One region of the Algibacter sp. L1A34 genome, then DNA from elsewhere that is predicted to be linked to it. Evidence: riboswitches for the same ligand, from Rfam matches in the RefSeq annotation. Region 1 holds a riboswitch; the other holds the start of a gene.

Region 1 (15,515 bases):
AATATGATGATTAACCATCCGGAGTTAATCCCTAAATTGTTAGACATCCTTTTTAGGGTAGACGATAAAATTTCTCCACGTGCTGCTTGGGTTTTAGAGTTTATGTGTAGTAAAGATATTGAAACTATAATTCCCTATTTAGATCACTTTACAGAAAACATATATAAAGTTCATTTAGATCCTGCTGTGCGTCCCGTTGCTAAAATTTGTGAACTTTTAGCTAAGCATTATAACTCCAGAGAAGATAACCAAATTAAGACCGAGTTAACAAAAGTGCACCAAGAACGTATTATTGAAACTTGCTTCGATTATATGATTAACGATGAAAAAGTAGCACCAAAAGCATACGGAATGGTTGCTCTTTTTCTATTCGGAAAACACTTTGATTGGGTGCATCCCGAATTAAAAATAATTTTAGATCGTGATTACCCTAAACAAAGTCCAGCTTTTAAAGCACGAGCCCGACAAATTTTAAAAAAGATAAAAAAGTAATTATAACTCTATAACATTTTTAAGTTCTTTATCTGAAATAACTAATAATTTACTCTTTACAAGTCTTTTAGTTAATTCTCTCCAATTTTCATCTTCATCAAAAATAGTTTTTAAAATAGGGTGTGCCTTTTTAAACTCCTTATTGTTTAAAAGATTAATAGCGTACCAAAATTTCATTTCTAAATTTTCTGGGAACAACTTTTGTGCTTCTAAGTAGAATGTTTCAGCAGCTTTTGTGTCACCTTTTTCCATTGCCAAATCACCATTATTCATAAAATCATAAGCTTTATGAATTTTAATTAAGCGTTCTAATTCTTGTATTGGGTTTTCGTTATCTTCAACCCTTAAATCCATAATAGTATCTTCCCAGATGTTACCTGTAGAAGTAGGTTTTACAATTAAAATGGCAGCACTTTGACTTCCTCGAATATCTCCTTTTTCATTTTGTGCGGCTTTCATTGCAGCTAAAATACGCTCACTAAGCGAACCCGCAGTATTTTCAAATGCTACAGCCATGGCATCCCAAACTGTATTATTAAGCATCATATTTGCCTGAACAGAAAAGTTATCACCTTGCCTGTGCCCTGCATTTTCAATACAAAGACTTCCCGTATGCGTGGCAACATGCCCTTTTACATCTAGAAAAGCAACCTGTCTAAACATCTCTCCTTCATCTTCGCCTAACAAAGAATCCAAAGCTTTTTGTGGAGGCACTCCTTTTTTCATTAAAGCAAGACCTTTTGGTCCATAACTTGGGTTTATAAAAGATTGGGTTGCAACTACACCTACTCCCGCTTCACCATAAGTTACAATACTACCAACACTAAACCAATGGCTTTGTACGGCAACCCCCATTTCTCCAGTTTCTGCATCGCGAGCAACAATAGAATAGGTATGAGCAAAAGGTTCTGACTTTTTATAATTTTGAGCCATAATGGTTTGTGTTAAAAACAGGATTAAGAATAGATTGTATATTTTTTTCATTTTCAAAAAAATTAAGATTAAAGATAGGTAATTTCTAATAGAGTTTTATTGTATAATAACTATATTTACAGCTTCAAAAAATCAAATAAACTATGTCATTATCAGCATTAAACGCCATATCGCCAATAGATGGTCGTTATAGAAGTAAAGTAAACGAATTAGCGCCATATTTTTCGGAAGAAGCCTTAATAAAATATCGTGTTTTAGTTGAAATTGAATATTTTATCGCACTTTGCGAAATTCCGTTACCTCAATTAGAATCTGTTGATAAAGCTATTTTTGAAGATTTAAGAGGTATTTACAAGAATTTTTCTTCGGAAGATGCGCTTGCTATCAAAAAAATTGAAAGCGTTACCAATCACGATGTAAAAGCGGTTGAGTATTTTATAAAAGATAAGTTTGATGCTTTAAATCTTTCAGCATACAAGGAGTTTATCCACTTTGGGTTAACATCTCAAGATATAAACAATACAGCCATTCCTTTAAGTATTAAGGAAGCAATGAATGATGTTTATGTTCCTGAATATCTTATAGTTTTAGAAAAAATTAAAAAACTATCTAAAGATTGGGCACATATCCCCATGTTAGCGCGTACACATGGGCAACCAGCTTCGCCTACTCGTTTAGGAAAAGAAATTGAAGTTTTTGTTGTGCGTTTGCAAGAGCAATTTAACTTATTGAACGATATACCTAGCTCAGCCAAATTTGGTGGAGCAACTGGTAATTTTAACGCACACCACGTAGCTTACCCTAATATTGATTGGAAAGCTTTTGGAAGCAAGTTTGTTCAAGAAAAATTAGGTTTACAGCACTCTTTCCCTACTACACAAATTGAGCATTACGACCATATGGCGGCTTTATTTGATAATTTAAAGCGTATAAATACCATTATCCTAGATTTAGATCGCGATATTTGGACTTACGTTTCTATGGATTATTTTAAACAAAAAATTAAAGCTGGTGAAGTAGGTAGTTCTGCTATGCCACATAAAGTAAACCCTATAGATTTTGAAAACTCTGAAGGAAATTTAGGAATTGCTAATGCTATTTTCGAGCATCTATCAGCTAAATTACCTGTTTCTAGACTACAACGTGATTTAACAGATAGTACCGTTTTACGTAACGTTGGTGTACCTTTCGGGCACACATTAATCGCTTTTAAATCTACAGTAAAAGGTTTAGACAAATTACTTTTAAACGAAAGTAAGTTTGCACAAGATTTAGAAAATAATTGGGCAGTTGTTGCCGAGGCAATACAAACTATATTACGTCGTGAGGCATATCCAAATCCTTATGAAGCTTTAAAAGGTTTAACACGTACTAATGAGAAAATAAACCAAACCTCTATTTCTAACTTCATTGATACTTTAGAAGTAAGTGATGTTATAAAAGCAGAATTAAAACAAATTACACCAAGTAATTACACAGGAATATAAATATGTTTGATGATAAGACTTCTTTAATACTTTGTGGCGTTCTAGTAGCGATTATTTTTTGCACAGGTGTTTTAAAAATTCTTGATAATTACATTGTTTTAACCGTTATTTCAGTTTTGTTTTTAACCATTGTTTACAATATTATTTATACCAAACAGAATTTAAAATAGTTAAAATACACACATAAAAAAAAGGGACACTTCGGCAAAAGTGTCCCTTTTTACATTAACATTTAACTGTAATCCTTACGAGTTAAATTATTTAAAAAAGTTTTGAATATCTTCAAGTTGGCTTTTATCAAAATCGGCTTGTTTTAATGCGCTAACTAAAGTTCCCATTTTCGACGGATTCATATCGTTACCTAAAACACGTACAATACCAAAACCATATTCCTTAGAGCTTCCGAAAATAACAACCTCATCAGCTTCATCATCAGTTCCTATATATTTTACAGCAATCTTATTTCCTTTATCGCTAAACTCAATAAGCTCGTTGTATTTCTCATCCTTTAGAATCTCTTTAACCGTAGCTATTTCTGCTTTTATAGCCTCTGTATTACTTTCATTAGCCTTATAACCAATAAAGTTTAAGCGGCTTACAGAGTTAAAAGCCTCTGTTTGCTCTTCCGTAAAACTAGACTTATCCATTTTCAACATAGAAATTGGTAAATCTTGCGAAATAAAATTTGGCGCCTCTTGGTGGTCTACAAAATAAGTTTGTAAAGTTGGCCCGCTGCTACAGCTAACTAAAATAGCTGTAGCAAAAAGACCTAATAACAAGTGATTAATAGCTCGTTTCATGATTGATGGTATTAATTTGATTGATGAAATTATTTTTATATTTAAGTAAAACATCTGTTAAACAGTATTAAACTATTACTTTTTATCTAAATGCTTCCCTCCTGGAATATTCATTTTATCAGTAAGTTTAGAAATTTCGTTTAAGTCAATATCACCAGTTAACGATACTACAACGGTTTCAATTTTACGTTCCTGTCCGCCAACTTCAATACCTTCTTCCATAAACTTATCAACGCCGTTTACAAAAATTAAAAGTTCCTTAACGTGGTCGGCATCTTTACCTTCTTTTACGTAAAAATTTACATTAGTACCATCGTCTTTCACTTCCATTAATTCCTCTAAAGCACTAGAGCGTGATTTTACCCATTTAGCAAGATCTGCTGCTATCGCTTTATTATCGGTAATCATGGTTTTAAAACTTGTAATACTTTTTACCATATCCATATAAGCCTTAGCTTCTTCATCTTCCACATTAATTCCCATTTTGGCAATCATTTGAAACATTTTTGGTTTTATCGATACATAAGTCACATCAGAATTGTCACTATATTTCTCAAAAACATCCTTTTGTGCCATTCCTGTTAAGGGTAATAACATCACGGCCATTACGAATACTATTAATCTATTTCTCATTGTATTTGATTTTAATTTATTTGAATTCTTCATTTTTTCTTTATTAGTTTTTAAAAATTATTCCTGTAGCATTATCAATTTCGTTTAGATATCCAAGGGTTGCTTTACCTTTCTCCAATTCGTCTAAATAATTTACTGTAGACACACCTTTATTAAAATTTTGCGAAATCATTTCTAAAGATCGTGTTACTTCTACTAAAGCCAACTCCGGATCTTCATAAGTACCTAAATCATTATCCTCTTTAAGGCTACTTCCAAAATAAAACCCTATCATTAAAACTGCTACTGCTGCAACCGAAAGCCATTTGTAATTAAAATTACGTTTCGTTGCCTTTGCTTCAGTATCAAAAGGGATCTCCTTATTAAATTGCTCCTGCTTGCTTACCAAAAAATAGCCAAACATGGGTTTATACATTTCTAAATGGGGAGCAACATTGTCTCCTACAAAATAGTTTTTTAACAGTTGCTCTTCCTTTAGGCTTGTTTCGCCGTTCTCGTACTTTTCTAGTAAATTTTCTATATTATTTAATACCATAATTATGTGTATTAGTCAGTTTTTCTCTTATTGTTTTTCTTGCTCTCGATAAGTTTACGCGTACTGCTGTATTATTCATATCCAGCATTTTTGCAATCTCATCTAAATCGTACTCTTCTATATCTCGTAGCTGAATTATTGTTTTCTGTAACTCCGGCAAATCCTTAATAATTTTAGATACCCAGTTTACGCTATCATTTAATTCAACTTGCTTTTGTAAAGCCGTTTGTTTATCCTCGTAATTTGTATGAACAATTTTAAGATTCTGCGCCTGCTTCGATTTCAACTTATCGAAACAAAAATTCTTAGTCATCGTCATCGAAAAAGCCTCCACGTTTTTATACTCGGCAATCTTTGTCCTATTGTTCCACAACTTTAGTAAAACCTCTTGGGTCGCATCTTCGGCTTCTTCCGTCGAAACTAGCAAGCGTTTCGCTAACCGAAACACTTTATCCTTAAAAGGCATTACAACATTTAAAAACTCCGTTTGAGTCATTTTGAATTGGTTTTATTAAAACAGCTTGGTTACGGCTATTTAAGTTACGACGACCACATTTCTCATTTGTTACATCGAATAAAAATATTTTTTTAAAATAATTTGGGCGTAACCCTTTTCCGCTAAAGCTACAAATGGTCGGGCTATACGCTCCAAGTCCTCGCAATCCCGATTATCATCGGGCTTACTGTGGGCTATCCGCTGCTATCCCTTACGTAAGGTCTGCCTCCAAAAACAGTCTAAACTAAAAACAATATCGTTAAACGCGGCATAATGTTTGATTTTTAAACCGTAACAATATTTTTTATTACACAATAATGTACCTAAATTTAGAGTTTCAAAATACAAGCTCTACTAATTAATAAGACATGAAAAACATAAAAGCCTTACTACTTCTTACATTAATATCCTTAGCTGCAACAAGTTGCTTTAAAGATGAAGATGATATTATTGTCTCTGAAAACGAAAAAACAGAAGAAATAAACGATTTTGTATGGAAAGCAATGAATTCTTGGTACAACTGGCAAGCAGAAGTTCCAGATCTAGACGACTCTAAAGACGATAATAACGAAAGTTATACAGCTTACTTAAATGAATATTCTACTCCAGAAAATTTATTTAACAGTCTTATATATCAAACCGATGTAATAGATCGTTTTTCATGGTTTATAGAAGATTATATTGAGCAAGAAAAAGCATTTCAAGGTATAACCACATCTTTTGGTTTACGTTTTGAAGGTGTTCGAATAAATACCGATGACGATGTTATTATATATGTACGCCACGTTGCCGACGATTCTCCAGCTAGTGCAGCCAACATTAAACGTGGCGATATTATAAACGCCATTAATGGTACCGTTTTAACAGCGACAAATTACAATTCTGCAATAAGTGGCTTATATCAAGATCAGGTCACCTTATCTTTTGTATCAGAAAGTGACGGAATGCTAACAGCTATAGAAGACAAAACCATTACCGCAACCGTAGTCTCAGAAAACCCAGTGTATTTTACAAAAGTATTTTCTGATATCGACGGAAAAAAAGTAGGCTATTTATTATATAATGGTTTCCGATCTTCATACAACGATGAACTAAACGATGCTTTTGGTTTCTTTAAAAATGAAAATATAAGTGAACTTGTTTTAGATTTAAGGCTTAATGGTGGTGGATCTGTAGAAACATCTGCCTATTTAGCCAGTATGATTTATGCTAATGCAGAAACAGGACGTTTCGCTGAATTAGTTTTCAACAGCAAACAACAGGGCGAAAATGACTATTACAACTTTACAAACACTCTAAATGTGTATAATAGCAATAGTGAAAAAACGGGAACAGAAGCTATTAACCGCCTAAGTACAATAAATCAATTATATGTGTTAACGTCTGGTAACACGGCATCGGCTAGTGAAATGATTATAAACGGATTATCACCATATATTCCTGTAAAACTTATAGGAACTACAACTTATGGAAAAAATGTAGGTTCTATTACATTGTATGATTCTCCAGATTCTGACTTTTTATCTAGAAACTCAGCAAATTCAACGCATTTAAATGCTTTACAGCCTATTGTGTTTAAAATATTCAATAAAAATGGAGAAAGTGATTATGCCGATGGTTTTGAACCAAACGTTACCGAAATAAACGAATACGATTATTGGAACAACACCTTGCCATTTGGTGACGAAAACGAAGCTATTTTAAAAGCAGCTTTAGATAATATTAGAGGTATTTCTGGTAGAAGCACTACTACTAAACAAAGTAACAACTCAACACGTTTAGAAACACCATACACCAATAATAAGTTCGAAAACGAAATGTATATTAATGCCGATTTTTTATCTAACACCAAATAAGTTTTAGATTTAGGTTTTAAAACTTTTGTGCTAGACCCAATTCCAAATATTTTTACACCGATTTTGCAGGAACTATTATAGATTAAAATTTTATAGACAGCTTACCAAAAGGCGTTGCCCCTTGTAGAGAACATAGCGAGTTACAAACGTTTTCTTTCGATGGTTCTATCTTCAAAAAACCTATTTCATTTACCATTAACGAAAAGGGATATCGCGAATATGATGCACAAAAAACCGATGACGATTCTGTTTGTACGGCATTTGGTATTGCGATTTAATACAAAACTCAACAACATAAAAAATGCCACCATAATTGGTGGCATTTCTTCATATAAAAACACATTACGTTTTCTATTTATTTCTTTATTAGTTTCTGAGTAAACAAACCAACTTCAGTTGTTAATTTCACTATATAAACACCAGGTTTTAATCTATCTATTGAAACTGGAGTATCCTTATTACTTACCAACTGCTTTAGAACTAAACTTCCCGTAATCGAATAAATGGCTATAGTTCCTGCTCTTGAAACATACAGTTTAGATACAGCAGGATTAGGATATAATGACAGTGCATTTGCCTTATTTACGGCATCCAAACTTAATCCTGTAGCTTCGTTAATAACACCAACAGCATCTAAATCGAAACCAGAAGAGCCAAATGGTGTTGCGTATGGATCGTTAACAATGTTTCCGTAACTATCATATGTTGCATATGTAGGATCTATTGTGCCAATAACATCAATAATTTTTACGTGCGTAATAGCACTCTTATCTAATAAAATATTATCAGTAATATCATCTAAATCGAAAGGTGTTCCATAACTACCTCTGTACTTACCTGCTAAATTATTAATATAAGTAGCGTCAAGATTACCAAAACTAGCAACTTGAGTTTCTGTTTGAGTCTGGCTATGCGATGGAAACCTAAAAAAGGTTACACCATCGGAACTTACTTCAACAAAACCTAATTCTAAAAAAAGACCATCAAAACTGTTCTCAAAAACTGCAAAATCGAAACCAGCGTTATTAACTATTGGAATACTGAAAGTTAAAATGGCTGTTCCGCCATCACCAAGGCTTACTATTTGATCATTAGATTTATCGATTGCATTTTCTGGAACTCCAAAATTCGCTAAATCCCCTGTTGGATTTGTAATATTTTGAGGGCCTCGAACTACAGTAACTCCAGTGGCCCAAGATTTAAAAACATCAGAATCTCTATGGATAGCTGTTGTGCCATCTGCACTTGCACTTGGCGCGTAAGACTGCCCATAAATAGCGAGATTTACTAGTGAAAAAAGTACTGCAAAAAAGTAATTTTGTTTCATGATTTCTTAAATTGGGTATAAAAAATAGCTAAACAAGGTAACTGTTCTTAATATCTTATCGTTTTTCTCTAAAAATCTACTAATACATTAGAAAGTACCAAAGCCAATATAACTGTTTTATTAGTTAAAATAGATTTTAGAAGCTCCACTACCAACATTAAAAGTATGAATTAAAGCAGAGCTATCTAAATCGTAAATTAACAACTCACTTTGTGCCGTAAAACTTGCGTTCGTTACATAAACCTTATCATCATTAACAGAAAGCCCGTAAAGATAAATATCGGCTATTTCCAAAATAGACGTTGTTGGTAAAGTAGACTCATCATCATCCAACTCGTATATTTTATTATTCATAGCGTAATAAACCTCGTCATCATCATGTGCCATTTGGCTTGGGTGTAAACCTGCTGCAAACTCAAGTGTTTCAATAACAGTATCTGTAGTTGTATTTATTCGTGTAATAGACGCTGCTGTTTCTACATAATTAGCTGCCCAATCTCTGTTATCACCACTACATAAAACAACTAAATTCCCATTAGAATCGAAAGCCATTTCATCTGGAGCATCATTAACTGTAATGGTTTCAATACTGTCGTCCGTAGTATCAATTACCGAAACAATGTTATTAATATTATAACCACCTTTATGCGATATATATAAATTATCACCTTTAGCTAATATTTGTTCTGGACCTTCAGCTATAGCTATAGTGCCCGTTACTGTGTTCGTATTTAAATCTATTTCTGCAATAAAATCATCTGTAGTATCAGTTCCATCTCCCCAGTTTGTTACATACCCTTTACCGTTTAAAAAAGTAATGTATCTTGGAGTTAATAATCCTGTTGAAATTTCAGCTTGTTTTATAAACGTATATCTATTTACTACGATAATAGTGTTAGCGGTATCAGAAATTATGTAAGCTAAATCGCCATTAAAACCAATAGATTGTAAATACACACCTAAAATCTCTGTATTTACATTGTAATAAATTTCATTTTCTACTGCCATGTAATCATCTGAAATATAAGATACAGATGCTGACTGACCACCTTCCGCACTAACTAAAATACCATTATCATAATCGCCTAGTGGTAATTGAGTGTCATCATCATCATTATTAGAACACGAAAAAACTAAAAGTGATACTGATAAAACTGATAAAATAATTTTCTTCATTTTTGATTTATTAGAATTTATAGTTGATTTGAATATTAAAATTTCTATTCGGCATAGGCCTAAAAGCTACGTTTTCGTAAACTTCATTAAATATATTTTGCAGAGTAATCCCTGTTTCTAGTTCGTTTTTTGTGTTCTTAAAAAAAGTATAATTACACCCCATATTCCCCACATCATAACCGTTTAAAGAAGTAAAACGTCCTTCTAGATTATCTGCTGTAGTAAAAACATCTCCATTAAACATGTGCTGATAAAACACTGTAACAGCCTTATAATTGTAGGCCAAGGCTAAATTTCCTTTATGAAACGGCACATAAATAAGTTGTTTATTGGTTTCTAAATCTTCAGAAACGGTGTAAGAGTAATGTCCGGAGACATTAAATTGATGCTCGTTAATATTGTAATGCGATTTAACTTCTAACTCCACCCCATAATTGGATACCTCGCCAATATTTATTGGAGACCACACATTCGAAGTATCAGGCTGCCATTGTATCATATCTTTTGTATTAATATAATAACCATTAAGTTTTACATTAAAATTAGGGTAATTAAAGTTTTGCCCTAAATCTATTTGGTAAGACGATTCTGGAACCAAATCTAAATTACCACCTGGTTGCCAATACAAATCGTTAAAAGTAGGAATACGGTAGTTTTTAGAACCGTTTATTTGAATCTGATAATGTTCAAATAAATCAAAACCCGCATCAACTGAAAATACAAAGGGTCTCTCACCTCCTGTTGTAAAATCTTGTCTTAGGTTAATGCCATAACTTAATAAGTTATTAGGTTTGTGATTAAGTAACGCTGTTGCAGAAAATGCGTTTCTTACCGGCTCCTCAAAACTATCTCCGTTTCCTATTGAATTTGAATATTCTAAAATGGTTTTAAATTGAAGTTTCTCATTAAAACGCACATTAAAATTATGATTAATTAATAACGTATTTACTTTTCCTAAACTGTAATTATCTTTGTCTTTATTTTCAAAATATTTAAACATTTCGTGCAAATGAACCACTTTAACTTTTGAACTAAATTCCCCGGAAATTCGTGACCATTCTAGCATGGTTCTAAAATTTTCGTCCTCGTATTTACTTCTAGAGGGTCCTATTAAAGTGCCCGAAAAATTACGCTCGCCAATATAACTTTGATGGTATAATTTTAAAATATCCTTATCGGAAATAAAAACACCCAAATTCACGTTCATGTTTAAATTATTGAACTCGCCATTCTCGTTAACCTCATCCGTTCCAAGATATTTATAATCGTTATCGGAATCCACATAAGTTACTCCAACATTAGCTGTCCATAGCTCACTTCCGAAAGAAGAATTAAAACCTAAATTTTTAGAATTAAAGCTTCCGTAGCCTGTTTTAATAGTAGTATTAAAATGATCACTAAAATTTAAATCATTATTTAGATGAATACTACCTCCAATAGAACCGCTGCCATACTGCACACTACCACCACCACTTCTAATATCTATAGAACTATAGTTTGAAGTATTTACGGTATTAAAGTCCGTTTGGCCGTTTAGTTGTGAATTAATATTAATACCATTCCAAATAACGGCTGTTTGCGATGCTGTTGTCCCTCTAAATGAAGGCGACGACACCATACCTGCACCATTTTCTTTAAAATAAATATTAGAATTAAACGCGAGTAAATTTGTTAATGACATCGCATTTTTGCTTAAAACAGAATCTGTAAGTTTTTCTATTTTTATGCCTGAAGCATAGTTCTTTAACTTGCTATCACTTAAAATTACAGCATCTAATTTTTGGACAGTATTAATCTGTGCTTGCATACTGATACAAACGCCAAAACTTAAAAAATAATAAAGTAAAAACCTGTTTCATAAATCTTTGAAACTCTTTACCCGAGAGTTATTTTTAGATGATGAAAATGGCAGGTCTCCTGACTTGTTTTATGTTATCTTACCTTCCCAGTTTTACCACCAGTGGTTTTTTTGAGTTAATAACACCTTAATAAATAAGTAAGTACCGAAATATTTCGATAAAAACGTACAGTTGCGGGAACAGTCCTAGATTTTAACTAGATTCCCTTTTAATTGATATATCTGTAATCCTTAACTTGTTTTAGGATACAAATAATGGTCAAACCAAATTCTTTACAAAAATAGATTCTTTTTTAAATGCAAACTAATCAAATTCATTTTTTCTTATTCAATTTATAAACAAGATATATAAAACCAATTAAAAAATGTAATATTATAATACCTCCTACTATATATAGTGTTAAATTTGAACCGTTTCTCATAATAGAAATTTTGTATAAATTTAAAAAACTTAATCTATCTAAATGTCACTATTGTTACAAAAAAAGTATTTATCCTTCTCTCTGTTTTTTATTTTAATAAGCTTTATTTCTTGTAAAAAAGAAAAAGAAACAACGAATAATATTACTACAGGAAAAGAAATAAAGCTAAAATACGCCAAAGGTTTTTCAATAAAAGATTTAGGCATGTACAAAACTTTAGAAATTAAAACACCATGGCCAAATGCTGAAAGTAGTTTTAGATACGTTTTAGCTAATTATGGAGATAATAAACAAGCAGATAACACTATTTCTTTACCAATAAAAAAAATTGTAGTAACATCTACTACACACCTTCCGGCTTTAGAGCTTTTAGGAGTAGAACAAACTTTAGTTGGTTTCCCTGGTACAAAGTATATTTCTTCAAAAAAAATAAGATCTAGAGTTGATAATGGAGACATTAGAGAACTTGGTAAAAATGAAGGTATAAACACCGAAGTCCTTTTAGAATTGGATCCAGATTTAGTTGTTGGTTTTGGAATTGACGGTAACAACAAATCTTTAGACCTTATTGAAAAAGCAGGAATCCCTGTAATTTACAATGGAGATTGGGTAGAGACTTCTCCGCTTGCAAAAGCTGAATGGATTAAATTTTTTGGCGTACTATATAACAAAGAAAAAGAAGCCGATTCTATCTTTAACACCATTGAAAAAGAATACTTAAATGCTAAAAAAATAGCGAAAAACGTAAAGAACAAACCAACTGTCCTAAGTGGAGCTATGCATAATGATATTTGGTACTTACCCAATGGAACAAGTACCGAAGCGCAATTATTAAGAGACGCCAACACAAGTTACTTATGGAACGACTCTAAAGGCACAGGAAGTTTACAACTTAATTTTGAATCGGTTTTTATGAAGGCTCAAAATGCCGACATTTGGTTAAGTCCATCTAATTACTCAAGTTTAGAAAAACTAAAAAATGCGAGTGCACATAATGCAGAATTTAAAGCCTTTAAAGATAAAAACATCTATTCTTTTAATAATACAACAGGAGATACTGGCGGTGTTTTATATTTTGAATTAGGCATGAGTCGCCCAGATTTAGTACTCAAAGATTTAATAAAAATTTGCCATCCCGAATTACTGCCAGATTATAATCTTTACTTTTTTGAACGTTTAGAATAAAAACAAAATCTATTAGTTTTAAAAACAAAAAATGAGCAAAACTTACAAATATTCTTTTCTAGCCTTAACACTTACTTTAGTGTTCTGTTTTTTCATGAATATTAGTTTGGGGTCTGTTTCTATTCCATTTAAAGCCATTTTTAATAGTTTAATAAACAGCAACGTAGAACACGAAAGTTGGCAACATATTATTATAAATTACCGCTTACCAAAAGCTATAACCGCCATAATTGTAGGCTCGGGTTTAGGTATTTCAGGCTTATTAATGCAAACATTATTTAGAAACCCATTAGCTGGTCCTTTTGTGCTCGGTATAAGTTCTGGTGCTAGTTTGGGCGTTGCAATCGTTATTTTAGGCTCGGGCTTGTTTGGAGGTGTTTTCGCGTCCCTTTTTGTTTCAAAATGGGGTATTGTAATTGCCGCAAGTTTAGGTAGTTTTTTGGTGTTACTAGCCGTTTTAATGGTTTCCATTAGAGTTCGAGACACCATGGCTATACTTATTATTGGCCTTATGTTTGCGAGTATTACAGCGGCAATTGTTAGTGTACTGTCTTATTTTGGATCGGCAGAACAATTACAACAATATGTATTTTGGGGCTTTGGTAGTTTAGGAAATTTATCATGGAACGATCTCGGTATCCTTTTATTAATTTATACCATAGGGATTCTGGCAAGTATGTTTTCCATTAAATCACTAAACACCTTACTTTTAGGTGAAAATTATGCCAAAAGTTTGGGCTTAGATATTAAGAAAAGCCGATTAATAATCATTATTGCCACGAGTTTACTTGCTGGAACCATTACCGCTTTTACAGGGCCAATTGCTTTTATTGGGTTGGCTATTCCGCATTTAACACGTCAGATTTTCAACACCTCAAATCATAAAATATTATTACCAGCCGTATTTCTACTTGGCGGTATTGTTATGCTCATTTGCGACAGTATTGCTCAGCTACCAAATAGCGATTACACTTTACCTATTAATGCCATTACGGCTTTAATTGGTGCTCCTGTAGTTATTTGGCTATTGGTTAGAAAACGTGGAATGGTATTTTAATAAATAAAAAGGATAGAAAATAGCATGAACAACAAGACCACACATATCATTTTAAAAACCGAAGATTTATCTATTGGTTATGCTTCCAAAAAGGCTAAAACGGTTGTGGCTTCTCAAATTAATATTGAATTAAAAAAAGGAGAATTAATTGGGCTTGTAGGTGCCAATGGTATCGGGAAATCGACACTTTTACGAACATTAACAAACGTTCAAAAATCACTATCTGGCACTGTTTTTATTAATGAAAAATCAATTTTAAATTATAACCCTTTAGATTTAGCAAAAGTATTAAGCTTGGTTTTAACCGAAAAAATAGCTTCCAGAAATTTATCGGTTTTTGAACTTATTGCTTTAGGCAGACAGCCATATACCAATTGGGTTGGTAATTTATCGAAACACGATACAACCATTGTAAAAAATGCTATTCTTCAAACTAATATAGAAGATTTACAACATAAAAAATGCTTCGAATTAAGCGATGGTCAACTACAAAAAGTTATGATTGCTCGCGCCTTGGCTCAAGATACCGATTTAATTATTCTAGATGAACCAACGTCTCATCTAGATATGTATCACAAGGCCTATATTCTGAAATTACTCCAAAAATTAGCTAAAGAAACAGGTAAGACTATTCTATTTTCTTCACATGAAATAGATTTAGCCATCCAACTTTGCGATACTTTAATTGTAATGAATGCCGGAACCGTAGTTTCCGATCAACCGTGTAAACTTATACAGCAAGGTGTTTTTGAATCACTTTTTCCAAAAGATTTAATAAGGTTTGATAAGGAAACTGGAAGTTTTAGGGTGGAGAAGTAAATATGTTTTAGTTGAAATATTTGTTTTCACTAAATAAAAATTCAAAATTAAGTTTAGAGGACATTCTTTTTTATTTTCAATCTTCAAACTAAAAAAATTATCTTTGAATATATACCTTTTTCACAATGAACGAAAACATAATTCTCATACTCGCCATCCTAATTTCTGCTACCATTGGTGGTTATTTAGGCATGCTTTTCACTAAACTTAAAAGTAAAAGCGAAAACAGTACACTCGAAGAACGCAATAGTAATTTGCAACAACAATTCGACGATTTTAAGCAATACACACAAAGCGAAAGCGAGAAACAAAACAACATTAACACGACTCAAGTATCGGAATTAAAAGAAACCATTTCAAAAATTGAAAACGACCGCGAAAATATCCGTCGTGAAAAAGATTTTTTAAATGCTGAATTAGCTCGTAGAAACACAGAATT
Region 2 (15,515 bases), 700 kb from region 1:
TGCCAGTAGAACTTTCTGGAGGAATGCAGAGACGGGTAGCTTTAGCAAGGGCTTTAATTTTAAAGCCAAAGATTATTTTATATGATGAGCCTACCACAGGTCTTGACCCAATAACAGCAAAGGAAATTATTCATTTAATGAGAACTGTTCAAACAACATATAATACATCTTCGCTTATTATCACACACGATTTGGATTGTGCACGAGTAATCAGTAACCGAATGATTTTACTGGTAGATGGAATTAATTATGCGGAAGGAACTTATAAAGAGCTTTCTATTTCAGAAGACCCGAAAGTTAAAGCCTTTTTTAAAGATTAAACTTTATGAAATATCTATAACTAAAAGTTTGAAATCGAAGTTTAACAATTAAAAGGAGGCTACTTTAACAAGTAAAAAAAATGAACACATAAAATGCTATTTAATAATTTTTTAATCAGTTATTAGGCATTCAAAAAAATACTTTATTATGATGAAAAAATCAGCTTCTCATAAAACCCGCGTTGGCTTATTTGTAGTCATTGGTACACTCATTCTATTAGTGACACTCTACTTTATTGGTAATAGACAACATGTTTTTAGTAACAATATAGAACTGTATGCCGTATTTCATAATGTGAATGGGCTTCAATTGGGTAATAATGTGCGCTATTCTGGAATAAATGTAGGTACTGTCAGCAATATTGAAATGATAACCAATAAGAAAATTGTTGTACAAATGATGATTGAAGAAAAAACAGGAGCCTTCATAAAAAAAGATGCAATTGCTAGTATTGGATCAGATGGGTTGGTTGGAAGTATGGTTATTAATATTATTCCGGGTAAAGAGAATTTACAAAGGGTTATTTCTACAGATACAATTACTTCGTTTAGCAAGATTGGTGCAGATGATATGTTTTCAACACTTAACGTAACCAATGAAAATGCCGCATTGTTAACGGCAGATTTATTAAAAATAACAAATAAGATTTTGAAAGGAGAAGGCGTTTTAGGGACTTTAATTACCGATTCATTACTAGCCCAAGATATTCGAGCTACGTTAGTTAATCTAAAACAAACTACAAGTGGTACCAATCAATTACTGAGTTCTTTAAACTATAAGTTTTCCAAAATAGATATGGAACAAAGTGCTGTAGGTATTTTATTAAATGATACTCTTGTGGGTAATCAAGTCCAAGAAACGGTTAATAATATAAAACAATCAAGCACAACTATTTTAGAAACATCGCAACAACTAGAGCTTATGGTTTCTAGAATAAATGCAAAAGAAAGCACCTTCAATTATCTTACAAAAAATGAAATCTTGCCCAAAACAATAGATTCAACTATGCTGGAAATAAAGGGAGCTTCCCAAAAGTTCAATGAAAATATGGAAGCTCTTAAGCATAATTTTTTCTTCCGAAGTTATTTTAAAAAACAAGAACGTGCTGCGAAAAAACAGGCAAAATTAAACAAAGAATAAAATTAAGTAAAATACAATAACTCGAAGAAAGGATAGTGATTTTATAGGTCTTCAATGGAGAAAGTTAATAAGGTGTATTTAGATAAAGAGGAGGTTGTTTAAATTTAAATTTGGGTATTCATCCTAAAGAGTTGTTGTTATAATTACTTAATGTTTTTATAGCTGCTTGATAGCCAATTTCAAAAATAGCATCTATATTCTTTAGATTAAACATTCCAAATTTTTCGAGTTCCTTTGGGGCTATTAAAATGTCGACATCTTTAAACTTGTTTTCACAGCGATTTCCAAAACTAATATCATAAGCTCTATTGGCTACTTGATAAGAATGTTTTATCTCATTAGCAGAAACCTCTTGTAATGGGTTTACATAAACGCCTATCGTCTTAGTACATTTTTTTTTAATAGGTTCTATTGGGAAGTTATTTAAAACACCACCATCTATATAGGGCACATTGTCAATAATTACTGGTGTAAATAATCCTGGGAACGCAGCAGAAGCTAATACTGGTTTTATAAGTTCCCCACTATTAAAGACTACTTCTTTGCCTTCAATAAGATTGGTAGCCGGAATATAAAGCTGTTTTTTTAAACTTGTAAAATCATCTTTACTAAAGAAAGGCAAAAAGTCTTTATAAAATTTATTGGTATCTATAAAACCAGGTTTGTTGTATGCATACCGTTTGTACTCAAATAAAGGCACTGCTTTAAAGAATTCTAAGATAGTAACCCAAGAATGGCCAGCAGCAAATAAAACGCCTACTAAAGCTCCAGAACTTGTTCCTGAAATATGAGTGATATTTATATTGTGTTCCTCTAGTGCTTTTATTACACCTATATGTGCAATACCGCGTGCACCGCCGCCAGATAAGACTAATCCTGTATTCATTTGCGTAATCACTGTTTTATTAAATTATAAATATGTTAGGTGTTGTCTAAATTCAAGTTGTAAGCGTAACATAAATATTTGAAACTAACGGATTTACTTCTAGTAGTTTTAGTGTCAATATTTATATTCGTCTTCCATAAAAAATATAAACTACTAATCTTAAAACAAAGGTATTAAATTCAAAGTCTTTTACAAGTTGGTTTTACTTAAACAAAAGCAAGGTGTATATTTCAATAAACTTTATCATCAACCCGATATTAAAGTCTATATTATTCGATATTTTTGTATTTAAAATAAACAAATTTTAAATGCAAAACCTAAAACCTATCATGTTAGTTGGTACAGGTTCCGATGTTGGTAAAAGTTGGATAACAACAGGAATTTGCAGATGGCTTAAACAAAAAGGATATAATCCTGCTCCATTTAAAGCACAAAATATGTCTTTAAATAGTTTTTCTACACTTGATAATCTTGAGATTGGAAGAGCGCAGGCAGTGCAAGCAGAAGCTTGTGGTATTCCGCCAACGGTAGAAATGAATCCTATTTTATTGAAACCGTCATCTGTAAATAAATCACAAATTGTTTTGCATGGAAAACCAATAGGAGATCAAACCGCTAAAGAATATTTTTTAGGTGATAATAAAAAACATCTTTTTGAAGAAGCTAAAGCGTCTTTCAAGAAACTAGTATCAAAGCACAATCCTGTTGTTATGGAAGGTGCCGGTAGTATTAGCGAACTTAATTTAAAGCATAGAGATATTGTAAACATGCGAATGGCAGAAGCTGCTAACGCTTGTGTTTATTTAGTGGGAGATATTGATAAAGGAGGTATATTTGGTAGTGTTTATGGTACTATTGCTTTGCTAGAAGATTGGGAACGTAAACTTGTTAAAGGTATTATTATTAATAAATTTAGAGGAGATGCTTCTTTATTTGTTGAAGGAAAAAAGACATTAGAAAAACTTACAGGTCTTCCTGTTTTGGGGGTTTTGCCCTACGCAAAAGATATTATTATTGAAGAAGAAGACTCTGTAGCATTGAACCTTAGGGCAACAACAGCTATCGAAGGTAAATTAAACATTGCCGTAGTAAAACTTCATTACATGTCTAATTATACAGATTTTCAAGCTTTAGAGCAGGAATCACTTATCAACCTTTATTTTACAAGAGATTCCGAAGAACTTAATAAAGCCGATGTTATTATTATTCCGGGCACCAAAAACACCATTGAAGATTTAGTTGCTTTAAAAAAGGAGGGTTTGGATTCTGTGATTAAAAATAAATATTCACAAATTCCAATTATAGGAATATGTGGCGGTTACCAAATGTTGGGCAAATTTATTACAGATCCATTTTCTGTAGAAAGCAATGTTAAACTAGAAGCAGGTTTGGGATTGTTTGATATTGAGACAGAGCTTTCTCAAACAAAGCAAACGATACAACGTAATTTTAAGTTTAAAAACTTCAAGGCACCTTGTGTAGGGTACGAAATTCATATGGGTGAAACTAGTGTGCCTAAAAACAAATATTTAAATCTTATAGACGAGAAGGAGGAAGGTTATTTTGATGGCGATAAAAGTTGGGGCACTTACCTTCATGGTATTTTTGATAATCAAGATGTCGTAACAGAATTATTACAATTAAAATTCCCTGAAGTCCAAGCAAAAAATTACATACTTTTTAAAGCGGAACAATTTGATAAATTAGCCGATTGGATAAATGAAAATTTAGATATGGAAACCATTTTAAAAAACAGCGCACAACAATGTTAAATGGCCACGGAGATGATCTTCATTTAATTGAGGGCGAAATTAAACACAACTTTAGTTCGAATGTATACTATAAAGGATGCCCTAAAGTATTGCTTGACGTGGTTTCAAAATGTGTTAATCAAATTCAAAGTTATCCCTCTCCTTCCGCAAGTGAATTGAATGTATTAGCGGCTAAAAAATTTCAACTAAATAGTGAACAATTTTTGTTTACCAACGGAGCAACAGAGGCATTTTATCTAATAGCTCAATTATTCTCTAATAAGAGAGCAGCTATAGTAGCACCTACGTTTGCAGAATACGAAGATGCTTGTAAAATCTTTCATTTAAATTACGAGTTAATTGCTTCAACCGAACTAAAAAAGACTAATGCAGACCTTGTATTTATATGTAATCCTAATAATCCAAACGGGAACGTTTTTTCTAAAGATGAATTAGAATTTCTTTTTCAGCAAAAACCAGAGACTACATTTGTTATTGATGAAGCATATATTGAGTTTACAACGCGTATTGAATCCATTGTGTCATTAACGGCAAAGTACAGTAATTTAATAATTGTTCGTTCCTTAACCAAAACATTTACCATTCCTGGATTGCGTTTGGGGTATGTAGTTTCTAATGCTTCAAACATAGTAAAACTTTTAAGTTTAAAAATGCCTTGGAGTGTGAATTTATTGGCTATAAAAGCTGGTGAATTCATTTTGGAAAACTATGATGCACTTCAATTTAATGCTTCAGAATTATTAGAGGAAACAACTGTTTTTAAACAGCAAGTGGCACAGTTAAATGGTTTTAAGGTTATTGAAAGTAATACGTCTTATTTTTTAGTTGAATTGTTACATAAATCGGCTAAAGAATTAAAACACTATTTAATAGAAGAACATCAAATTCTAGTTCGCGATGCTACAAATTTTAAAAAAATAGACGGGGAATTTATTCGACTTTCGACACAAAGTAAAGAAGCAAATAACATTTTAATTAAAGCTTTAAAAGCATGGGATTAAACCATATTTACATTTTAATTTTTGCCTTTACTTTTGATTTAATTTTAGGAGACCCCATAAAAATGCCACATCTTATTGTCGCGTTTGGTAATAGTATTTCTTTAGGTGAAAAATGGCTTAATAAAGGTCGTTATAAGTTCTTAAAAGGTGCTTTATTAGTTATCGTATTGGTTAGTTTTTCTTTTATTGTGCCCTATCTAATTATTAGATGGTTAAATGCTTCCAATTTTCAAATTTCAGCTATTGTCTTTTCAACACTTATGTTGTTTTATTGTTTGGCAAATAAAACGTTGATAAAGGAAGGTTTAGCTGTGTTTAGTACTTTAAAAAAGGAAGGGTTGGATGCTGGACGTAAGCGTTTATCTTGGATTGTGGGGCGTGAGACTAATAACTTGAGCGAACAACAAATTAGAGTAGCAACTTTTGAAACGATGTCGGAAAATTTAAGTGACGGTGTTATTGCGCCACTTTTTTATTTTTTAATTTTGGGTGTTCCAGGAGCAATGGCTTATAAAATGATAAACACCTTCGATTCCATGGTTGGGTATAAAAACGATCGTTATATATGGTTCGGTAAATTTGCCGCAAAATTGGACGATGTAGTTAATTATATTCCTGCTCGAATTACTGCTATATTATTGTTATTTGTTCAATTTAAATTAAGCGGTTTGCGGTTTGTTTTTAAAGAAGGCAGTAAACACAGTAGTCCGAATGCAGGTTATCCAGAAGCAGCTTTAGCATATATTTTAGATTGCCAGTTTGGAGGACCAAATTATTATCATAGAAAACTGGTAGAAAAACCTTTTATAGGAAACAATAACCGAGACATAAAACATGAAGAAATTAAAATAGTTACACATATTAATTATAAAGTAAGTATACTATTTTGTTTCATTATTATTGGCGTTATATTACTGTTTCAATATGCATAGTCTTCAAAAAAAATATATTATTACAGGAGCTCCAGGCACTGGGAAAACGACGACCATAAATCTTCTAAAAAACACGATTCCTTGTATGGATGAAGTGTCTAGAAAAATTATTCTAGAGGAACAACAGAATAATAGAAACGGTGTGCCTTGGGGTGATATTAATCGTTTTTCCGATCTTGTTTTCAATGTAACGAGTCAAGAATTATTAACTAGTAAAGCTCAAGTTTGCGACAGATCGTTATTAGATTTAGAAGCTTATTTAGTTTTAGAAAATAAAACCATTCCTCATTACTTACAAGATTTTCCTTATCAAGACACTTACCATAACACCGTTTTTTTTGCACCAACTTGGTTTGATATTTATTGTCAAGACGGACAAAGGTTACAAGAGTTTGATTACTGTTTGAAATTAGAAAAAGTACTTTTAGAACAGTACAAAAACAAAGGTTTTGAAATTATAATTTTACCTAAAGCTTCTCCTCAAAAAAGGGCAAAATTCATTACAGAATCGATACTATAATTCAAAAATTAGCTATACATTTGTATTGCTTAAGGTTTCTTATTCTTTTAATTAAGAATATCGAATTAAAAGGGAATTTGGTGAGAATCCAAAACTGTTCCCGCAGCTGTAAGCTCTAAAAAAGCTTTTAACATCTAGAAGTCACTGTTCTTAGGAACGGGAAGGCGTTAAAAGTAGAGTGAGTCAGAAGACCTGCCTAAAGTAAAACCTAATTTAAACTTTCGGGATAAAAGTTGATGTGTTTGATTGCCATATTTTTTGGCTTTCTTCTCTGCTTTTCCCATAATAGTCATACTAATTTAATGGGGAAAAATATAGCCAATACAACACATACTTTTTTCTTTTGCGACGGTGGTTCTTGTCAAAAAGCAGGCGGAGAAAAAGTTATAAGAGCTGCAAGAGCTTATTTACGTAACAATGATAATTGGAATGATACACATACCATTAAAACACGATGTAATGGTAGATGTGAAGATGCACCTACTTGTATTGTACACCCTGGAGAATTTTGGTATAAAGAACTTACACCAGAAAAAATCACCCACATTGTTAAAGGACATATACAGAATGAATGTCCTTTAGAAACCGAACTGTTGTATCGAGAAGGTTGGGAAGAACAGGTTTCTAATAAAGAAATAGCACCTATAAAACCAAAACCTTTTGAATTTAAAAGCGATGAAGAATTGGGAGATTGCCTTATTACAAGAGGCTTTAGTTCCGATCAATATTTATATCCATTATTCTTATTTCTGCTAGAAAAACCAGAAGGTGTAACACTTCAGTTACCTAATAAACCTCACTTAGCGTTTAAAGACATAAACGCGGTAAACTATTCAAAAGAATTCACGCTAGAACTCCAAACTAAAACCGATTGTTTAGAATTTTTTATTGCTGCTGTTCCAAAAGAGAATAAGGAATTGCAACAATTAAAAATTTCGAGTACAGAATATTTTTATCAAAAGGAAACTACAAAAACAGGCATTCGTTTTAAAAATAAATTCGGAAAAACTTTAGGTAGAATAGAATTTGACTCTATAAATACCGAAGCTTGGCAGTACTGTACAAAAATACAGTTGCAACGTCTAACTTTAGATTTATCACAGTTATGAATAAGCATATCTCTATTTTAGGATTAGGCTGGTTAGGTTTACCACTAGCGTTAGATCTTCAAAAAAAAGGGTATTCAATTAGTGGCAGCACGTCCGATCTGGATAATTTAAAATCACTAAGTAAATATTCGTTTCAAGTAAGTAGAATAAAAATAGAGTCCGATAAGATTATTGGAGATTGGGATGCTTTAATAAGCGGAGCTTCAACACTAATTATCAATTTTCCTCCAAAACGTATCGAAAATATTGAAACGATACATCCACTTCAAATAGAACAAATTATTAAGCATACACCTAAGTCTATAAAAATTGTTTTTGTAAGCTCTACATCTGTGTATCAAAACACCAATGGTCTTATAGATGAAACAATAGATTGTTATCCAGAAAAAGCCTCAGGTACTGCGTTAATAAAAGCAGAATACTTATTGAAACAGCATTTTGGTAGTAATTTAACTATTTTGCGTTTGGCAGGGTTAATAGGAAGCAAACGGCATCCAGGACGCTTTCTAGCAAATAAAAAACAATTAAAAAATCCAAATGTACCAGTAAATCTTATTCATCAAAAAGATGCTGTGGGTTTAATTGAAGCTATTTTAAAACAAAACTGTTTTGGAGAAGTTATTAATGGTTGTGCAGATGTACACCCAAAAAGAAGGGCGTATTATGAAAATGCAGCATTTCATTTAAACTTACCTACACCTGTTTTTGAGGCAACAACAGAAGAACGTTATAAGATTATAGACAATTTTAAATCCAAATCATTACTTAATTATACTTATCAATTTTCTAATCCTGAATGGATTTTCACAAAAACGTATTTACCAGAAATAAGCATTATTGGTGCAGGGCCTGGGAATAAAAATTTATTAACATTAAAAGCTTTTGAAGCTATTGAAAATGCTGAAATTATATTACATGATAATTTAATTTCAGATGAAATATTAAATATCAATACAAAAGCTGAACGTATTTACGTAGGAAGGAAATTTGGTGATATTGAAGATCAAGAAACGCGTCAAAATAAAATAAATATATTAATGAAAGCGCATTGCGAACAAGGCGAAAGAGTTGTTCGTTTAAAATCTGGCGATCCATATATTTATGGTAGAGCAGCAGAAGAAGCTCGTTTTTTAACAAAGCAAAATCTACCATTTACAGTTGTTCCTGGTATTTCTGCCGCTTTAGCAGCAGCCAGTTCAGCTAATATCCCTATTACAGAAAGAAGGCAATCTAATGCTGTTTTAATTTGTACAGCTCATACAGCCGATTATTCCACAGCGCAGCTTAAAGGTATAGCCGAAATGCTTAACGCAGGTAATACATTGGCGTTATATATGGGGTTAAAAAGTTTAGACCAAATTATTCCTAAACTACTGAAGGTTTGTAAAAACCCAGATATCCCTATTAGTGCTATTTCTAATGTATCAAGACAAAACGAGGTGTTATTATCATCAACATTAGGGAGAATTGAAAATGACGTTAAAAAACAAGAACTACAAATGCCTGTAGTATTTTTAATAGGGGCAGAACCAATTACATAAAACAATGAAAAAAGGAATTTTACTTTGTGGACATGGTAGTAGAACCAAATCAGGAACCGATTCTTTTAAAGAGTTAGTTAGAGTTTTACAAGCAAGGTATACAGAATACGAAGTAGATTATGGGTTTTTAGAATTTAATCATCCAGTTTATGAAGCTTCTGTTGAACGTATGTATCAAAAAGGTATTCGTGAAATTTATGCATTGCCTGTTATACTTTTTGCGGGTTCTCATGCCAAGAATGATATTCCTTACGAGATGAATACCATACAAAGCTATTACAAAGATTTAACCATTAAAATGGGAAAACATCTTGGTGTAAATTCCTTTTTGCTAGAGTTAGCTCAGAAAAGAGTGTTGGAAGAGGAACGTAAGCATTCACCCATGGACAGAAAAGAGGTTTGTTTAATGGTTGTAGGTCGAGGAACAACCGATACCGATGCCAATTCCGATGTGCACAAATTAGCCTGCATGTTAGGCGAAGGGATGGGCTTTGGTTTTACAACGGTTTCATACAGTGGTACTGCGTATCCAAGCGTTACTAAAAGTTTAGAACTTACTAGTAAAATGGAATTCAAACGCACGATTGCCATTCCGTTTTTCTTTTTTACAGGTATTCTTTTAGAACGTATTTACAAGCAAATAAGAGATTTTAGCGAAACTTCTCCTTTAGAGCATGTATACACCCAAGCTTTTGGTAGTGATGAGTTCATTTTAAAAGCTTTTGATGAGCGTTTAGATGAAGCTATTAACGGTACGGCAAATATGAATTGCCAAATGTGTAAATATCGTAAGCAAATTGTAGGTCTAGAATCTGAAATAGGAAAAGAACAAATAGGGCATCATTTAGGCGTAAAAGGTCTTTTGTTTGAAGAAGATGAAAAAGTAGGTCAAAAAAGTAGTGTATTTACTAAAATTAAAAAAGGGTTAGGAATATGATGACAGGAAAAATTTGTGGTATTTCTTTAGGTCCTGGTGATCCTGATTTAATTACTTTAAAAGGCTTAAAAGCATTACAGCAAGCAGATAAAATATACTATCCAGGATCTTTATTTAAAGATGGTAGGAAAGAAAGTTATTCGTTATCAATTTTAAATAATTATGATTTAAAAGCCGAAAAACTAGAAGGCTTCTACTTAAAAATGGATTTGGAACGCGAGCAAGCGAAAGTTATTTACGAAACAACGTTTCAACACATTTTAAGTGATTATAAAAAAGGATTATCCATTGCTATAGTTAGTGAAGGCGATATTAGTACGTACAGTTCTTTTTCTTATTTGTTAGAAAAAATACAAGAGCATGAATTGGCAATAGATTTAATTCCTGGTATTAGTTCATACTTGCATTTAGCTTCAGAAAGTAAAATACCTTTGTGCTTACAAAATGAAAAAGTAGTGGTTATTCCGCGTGTACAAACCAAAGCAGAATTACAAGAAGCTATAGATAATTTTGACACCGTAGTATTAATGAAAATAATATCGGTAATAGATATTATCACATCAGTAATCGATACAGAAAGGCATAGTATCACTTATGCCGAACGTTTAGGAACCGATCAACAATTTATCTCAACCCATTGGACAACTGCAAATAAAAGAGAGATCCCTTATTTTTCTCTTATCATTATTAAAAAAATCACATCATGAAAATAACAGTAGCAGGTTTAGGTCCTGGAGATATTGATTATATGTTACCCATAGTTAAAAATGCTTTAGAAAAAGCAGATGTGGTTATTGGTTATGACTATTATTTTCAATTTGGAGCCACTTTATTTAAAGAAGATGCAGAACTCATCTCCATGCCTTTAGGTAAAGAAGAAGCCAGAGCTCATAAAGCTATTGAAAAAGCTAAAGAAGACAAACATGTTGTTGTTATTGGTTCTGGAGATGCTAGTATTTATGCTATGGCGGCTATTGTTTACGAAGTTGTTTCTAAAGAAAATCACGATGATATTGAATTGGAAACCTTACCAGGTGTTTCTGCTTTTTTAGCTGCAGGAAGTAAATTGGGCGCTCCGTTAGGTCACGATTTTTGCTGTATTTCTTTATCGGATTTAATGACGCCATGGAACAGAATAGAAAAAAGAATTAAAGCGGCCGCAATGGGCGATTTTGTTACCAGTTTATACAATCCGAAAAGTATAAAAAGACATTGGCAATTAGGTAGATTGCAGAAAATATTTTTATCAGAGCGTTCACCTAATACGCCTGTTGCAATTATAAGGCACGTAACACGACCAGAAGAAGCACTTAAAATTACCACTTTAGGTGAATTTAATCCTGAAGATGTCGATATGTTTTGTTTGGTGATGATTGGAAACTCTCAAACGTATCGTTTTAAAGACTACTTGGTTACACCACGAGGTTATCTGAACAGAAAACCACATACGGGTAAAGAAATTCAGCAAGAAAGTTTTAGAATTGTTACAGAACATATTAAAGATTTGCTATTTTCTATAGCTGATAAATGGGCGATAACGCGAGTGATTCATACCACAGGGATTTTAGAAGATTTTAATCATTATTCTGCGACTTCAAAAGCCATTGAAAACTGGCATCATCATCTTAAAAACGGAGGAGAAATTGTAACAGATGTTACGATGGTACAAGCTGGAATAACAAAAGCGTTCACTAAGGAATTCGGTAATCAGATACACTGTTTATTAAATGACGAAGACGTACAACTCTTAGCAAAATCAGAAAATATTACGCGTTCGCAAGCAGGTATTAGAAAAGCTATTGAAAAACATCCGAATGCTTTATATGTTGTGGGAAATGCGCCTACGGCTTTATTCGAAATCGTAGATCAAATTAGAGCTAACAACAATTTTAAACCTGCAGGAGTTGTTGGTGTACCTGTTGGGTTTGTAAATGTTTTAGAAGCTAAAGAGCAATTATCACAAACGAATAATACAAACTGGGTCATTATAGAAGGTAACAGAGGCGGAAGCAATGTTGCCGCAGCCATTGTTAATGCTGCTTTTACATTACCCGAAGCTTCAACTTATTTTAAATCTTAAAAGATGAACAAATTTACTCCAGAACATATTGAAACCTTAGAGCAAATAATACTTGCACGTAGAGACGTTAGAGGGAATCGTTTTATAAATAAATCGATTGCTAAAGCCGATCTAGATAAAATTCTATTTGCTGGAGTAAACGCACCTTCGGTTGGTTTTTCGCAACCTTGGGAGTTTGTTGTCATTAAAGATTTAGATATTAGAAATAAAGTAAAAGACAGTTTTTTTGAAGAAAATGAAAAAGCTAAAACCCTTTTTGAAGGAAATAAAATAGATGCTTATACCCAATTAAAATTAGAAGGTATTGTTGAATCTGCTTTAAATATTGCTGTTTTTTATAAGCCTAGTGAACACCCTGTTTTAGGACAAACTGCAATGAAAGAAGCTGGTGTATATTCTGTTGTTTGTGCGATCCAAAATATGTGGTTAATGGCGAGAGCGTTAGATATTGGTTTAGGTTGGGTGAGTATTTTAAATCCCGATACCATTAAAACCATATTAAAAGCACCAAAAGATAGACAATTGATAGGTTATTTATGTTTAGGGCATGTCGATGAATTTTATGAAAACCCAGAATTAGAACGTTTACAATGGGAAAAACGTAAGAACATTAACGATGTGGTAATTAAAGAATCGTATTTGTAAATGATACAAAATGATAAACATATCGATTTTTATTTAATTGGAATTAGCAATCATCCTACTCCAAAATTGAATGAAGATGTCTTGGAATTAATTAAGAAGTCAGTTGCTTTTTCTGGAGGGAAACGTCATTATGAATTGGTAAAATCGTTCTTACCGAAAATTCATACTTGGATTGAAATCTCAGGAAAGATGGACGTACTCATCAAAAAATATAGCGGCTTTAATTCGTCTATTGTCATTTTCACTTCTGGAGATCCTTTTTTCTATGGTTTCGGAAACACGTTACAACGTTTATTACCTAATGCAAAACTAAAAGCTTTTCCTTATTTCAATAGTATTCAGTTATTATGTCATAAAATACAAACGAATTATAACAACCTAAAATCAATATCGATTCACGGTAGAGATTGGTCGGCTTTAGATGAAGCATTAATCAATAGAAATGAATTGATTGGTTTGTTAACCGACAATAAAAAAACACCAGCAGTAATTGCGAAACGCATGTTACAATATGGTTTCGATAATTATTCGATTACTATTGGTGAAGCTTTAGATGGAAATGAAGAACATATTGAGCAACTCGATTTGTCGGCTTGTACAACCAAAACACATAACGCATTAAACTGTGTGTTATTAAAAGAAACAACAGCTAAAGACAAACCCTTTGGTATTCCAGATGCTGCTTTTATTCCGTTAGAAAATAGAGCAAATATGATTACCAAAATGCCTATTCGTTTAAGTACCATAAGTGCATTAGCATTACAAAATAAAAATGTTTTTTGGGATATTGGTGCTTGCACAGGCTCTGTAGCTATTGAAGCGAAACAGCAATTTCCGCATTTAAAAATTGTTGCTTTTGAAAAGCGAGGAGCATGCACAACCATTATTCAACAAAATGCAGAACGTTTTAGTACACCAGGGATTGAGATTATTATTGATGATTTTTTTAATCTGAATTTAAACGATTTCCCTATGCCAGATGTCGTTTTTATTGGCGGACACGGCGGACGATTAAAAGAATTAATCGAAACTGTTTATCAATTAAATCCATTGGTTCGTTTTGTAACCAATGCCGTAAGAGAAACAAGTAGTTCTGTATTTATAGAAACACTTACAGACTTAAATTATGCGATTAGCACGAATAGTATTCAGCTAAACGATCACAATAAAATTAGCATTCACACCGCAGAAAAGCAATAAATGAAAAAAATAGCCATCATAGCAGTTACTGAAAAAGGCCTTGAAAAAGCCCTTATTATTCAGCAAGAATTTCCAAAATCGTTAGTTGTAACAACCTTAAGCTCTACTAATAAAAATGTATCAACCATTGCTTCAATTTCAAGTTATTTAAATGATAATTTCGCGAAGTTAGATGGTATTTGTTTTGTAACGGCTTTAGGTATTTGTGTGCGTTTAATAGCATCTCATCTTGAAAATAAGAGTACAGATCCGGCTGTAATTTCTGTTGATGATTTAGGTGTAAATGTACAATCTGTATTAAGCGGACATAAAGGTGGCGCAAATGATTTTGCTTCAAAGGTCGCAACTATTTTGGGTTCAAATGCTATAATATCTACCTCAAGTGATGTTCAAAATATTTGGGCTTTAGATACACTTGGAAGTCAGTTTGAATGGCAAGTAGAAAGTTCATTATCCATGAACAAAACCATGGCTCTGTTTGTCAATAATAAACCAACCGCTTTATTGTTAGATGTTAAAGATAAGGGGACACAGCATTTAGAAAAAACAGTACCTGATTTTGTGACTCTTTTTTATAATGAAAGTGATATTGATTACTCCCAATTCGAATTGTTTATAGCTGTAACGTATAAGATTTATGAGGTAGCAATTCCGAGTTTATTATTTATTCCAAAAGTACTTTCAGTAGGATCTGGATGTTCTAAACAATTAGATTCAAAACTGTTTGAAACCACTTTAAGACGAGAACTTCAAGCATTAAAAATTAATTTTTCAGCCATTAAAAATTTTGGTTCTATAGATATCAAAGGAAATCAACAAGCGTATTTAGATTTTAGTACAAATAATGCAATTCCTTTTAACACGTTTACTTCAGAAGAAATAGATACAATTACAGTGCCCAACCCAAGTGACATGGTACAATCTAAAATTGGTGTCGATGGCGTTTCAGAATCTACCGCAATGTTACTTTCTGGAAGCAAGAACGTATTGATTGAAAAACAAAAAATTCATTTAGATAATGGAGAGAAATTTACGTTTTCTGTGGCTTTAAGTGTTAATGCGGCTCGTAAAACTGCCATTGCTATTATTGGTGCAGGACCAGGAGATGAAGAATTAATAACCGTAAAAGGAAAGCAATATTTAGAGCAAGCAGATTGCGTGTTATACGCCGGGAGTTTAATTCCTGAAGAAATGACCAATTGGTGTAAAGCAGGAGCAGTAGTTAGAAATTCTGCTATGATGACTTTAGAAGAGCAAATTACTTTAATGCAAGCGCATTATAAAAAAGGGAATTTCGTTGTGCGGTTACAATGTGGAGATCCTTCTTTATACGGTGCTATCCAAGAACAAATGACCATTTTTGACGACTTAGAAATGGATTACTTCATTGTACCTGGTATTTCATCTTTTAGTGCAGCAGCAGCAACTTTA

The links. A riboswitch is a leader RNA that binds a small molecule or an ion and turns the genes downstream of it on or off. The one in region 1 is predicted to bind cobalamin.
Region 2: another riboswitch for cobalamin. It lies ahead of GQR97_RS17360 ((2Fe-2S) ferredoxin domain-containing protein); the one in region 1 lies ahead of GQR97_RS00565 (TonB-dependent receptor plug domain-containing protein).

What each region holds. Positions count from the first base shown of each region.
Region 1 is NZ_CP047029.1:135,514-151,028, forward strand. It holds gene GQR97_RS00515 (adenylosuccinate lyase) at 1-492, shown strand, start outside; gene GQR97_RS00520 (DUF1028 domain-containing protein) at 493-1,476, opposite strand; gene purB (adenylosuccinate lyase) at 1,569-2,912, shown strand; gene GQR97_RS00530 (DUF4252 domain-containing protein) at 3,170-3,712, opposite strand; gene GQR97_RS00535 (DUF4252 domain-containing protein) at 3,788-4,345, opposite strand; gene GQR97_RS00540 (hypothetical protein) at 4,389-4,880, opposite strand; gene GQR97_RS00545 (RNA polymerase sigma factor) at 4,867-5,376, opposite strand; gene GQR97_RS00550 (S41 family peptidase) at 5,745-7,232, shown strand; gene GQR97_RS00555 (T9SS type A sorting domain-containing protein) at 7,588-8,559, opposite strand; gene GQR97_RS00560 (YncE family protein) at 8,680-9,735, opposite strand; gene GQR97_RS00565 (TonB-dependent receptor plug domain-containing protein) at 9,746-11,542, opposite strand; cobalamin riboswitch at 11,625-11,842, opposite strand; gene GQR97_RS00570 (ABC transporter substrate-binding protein) at 12,058-13,200, shown strand; gene GQR97_RS00575 (FecCD family ABC transporter permease) at 13,232-14,257, shown strand; gene GQR97_RS00580 (ABC transporter ATP-binding protein) at 14,282-15,076, shown strand; gene rmuC (DNA recombination protein RmuC) at 15,202-15,515, shown strand, end outside.
Region 2 is NZ_CP047029.1:4,077,077-4,092,591, reverse strand. It holds gene GQR97_RS17395 (ABC transporter ATP-binding protein) at 1-320, shown strand, start outside; gene GQR97_RS17390 (MlaD family protein) at 469-1,461, shown strand; gene GQR97_RS17385 (patatin-like phospholipase family protein) at 1,580-2,347, opposite strand; gene GQR97_RS17380 (cobyric acid synthase) at 2,656-4,119, shown strand; gene GQR97_RS17375 (pyridoxal phosphate-dependent aminotransferase) at 4,113-5,120, shown strand; gene cbiB (adenosylcobinamide-phosphate synthase CbiB) at 5,111-6,052, shown strand; gene GQR97_RS17365 (AAA family ATPase) at 6,045-6,572, shown strand; cobalamin riboswitch at 6,588-6,787, shown strand; gene GQR97_RS17360 ((2Fe-2S) ferredoxin domain-containing protein) at 6,875-7,681, shown strand; gene cobA (uroporphyrinogen-III C-methyltransferase) at 7,678-9,222, shown strand; gene GQR97_RS17350 (sirohydrochlorin chelatase) at 9,227-10,159, shown strand; gene cobI (precorrin-2 C(20)-methyltransferase) at 10,156-10,866, shown strand; gene cobJ (precorrin-3B C(17)-methyltransferase) at 10,863-12,239, shown strand; gene bluB (5,6-dimethylbenzimidazole synthase) at 12,243-12,884, shown strand; gene cbiE (precorrin-6y C5,15-methyltransferase (decarboxylating) subunit CbiE) at 12,885-14,084, shown strand; gene cobM (precorrin-4 C(11)-methyltransferase) at 14,085-15,515, shown strand, end outside.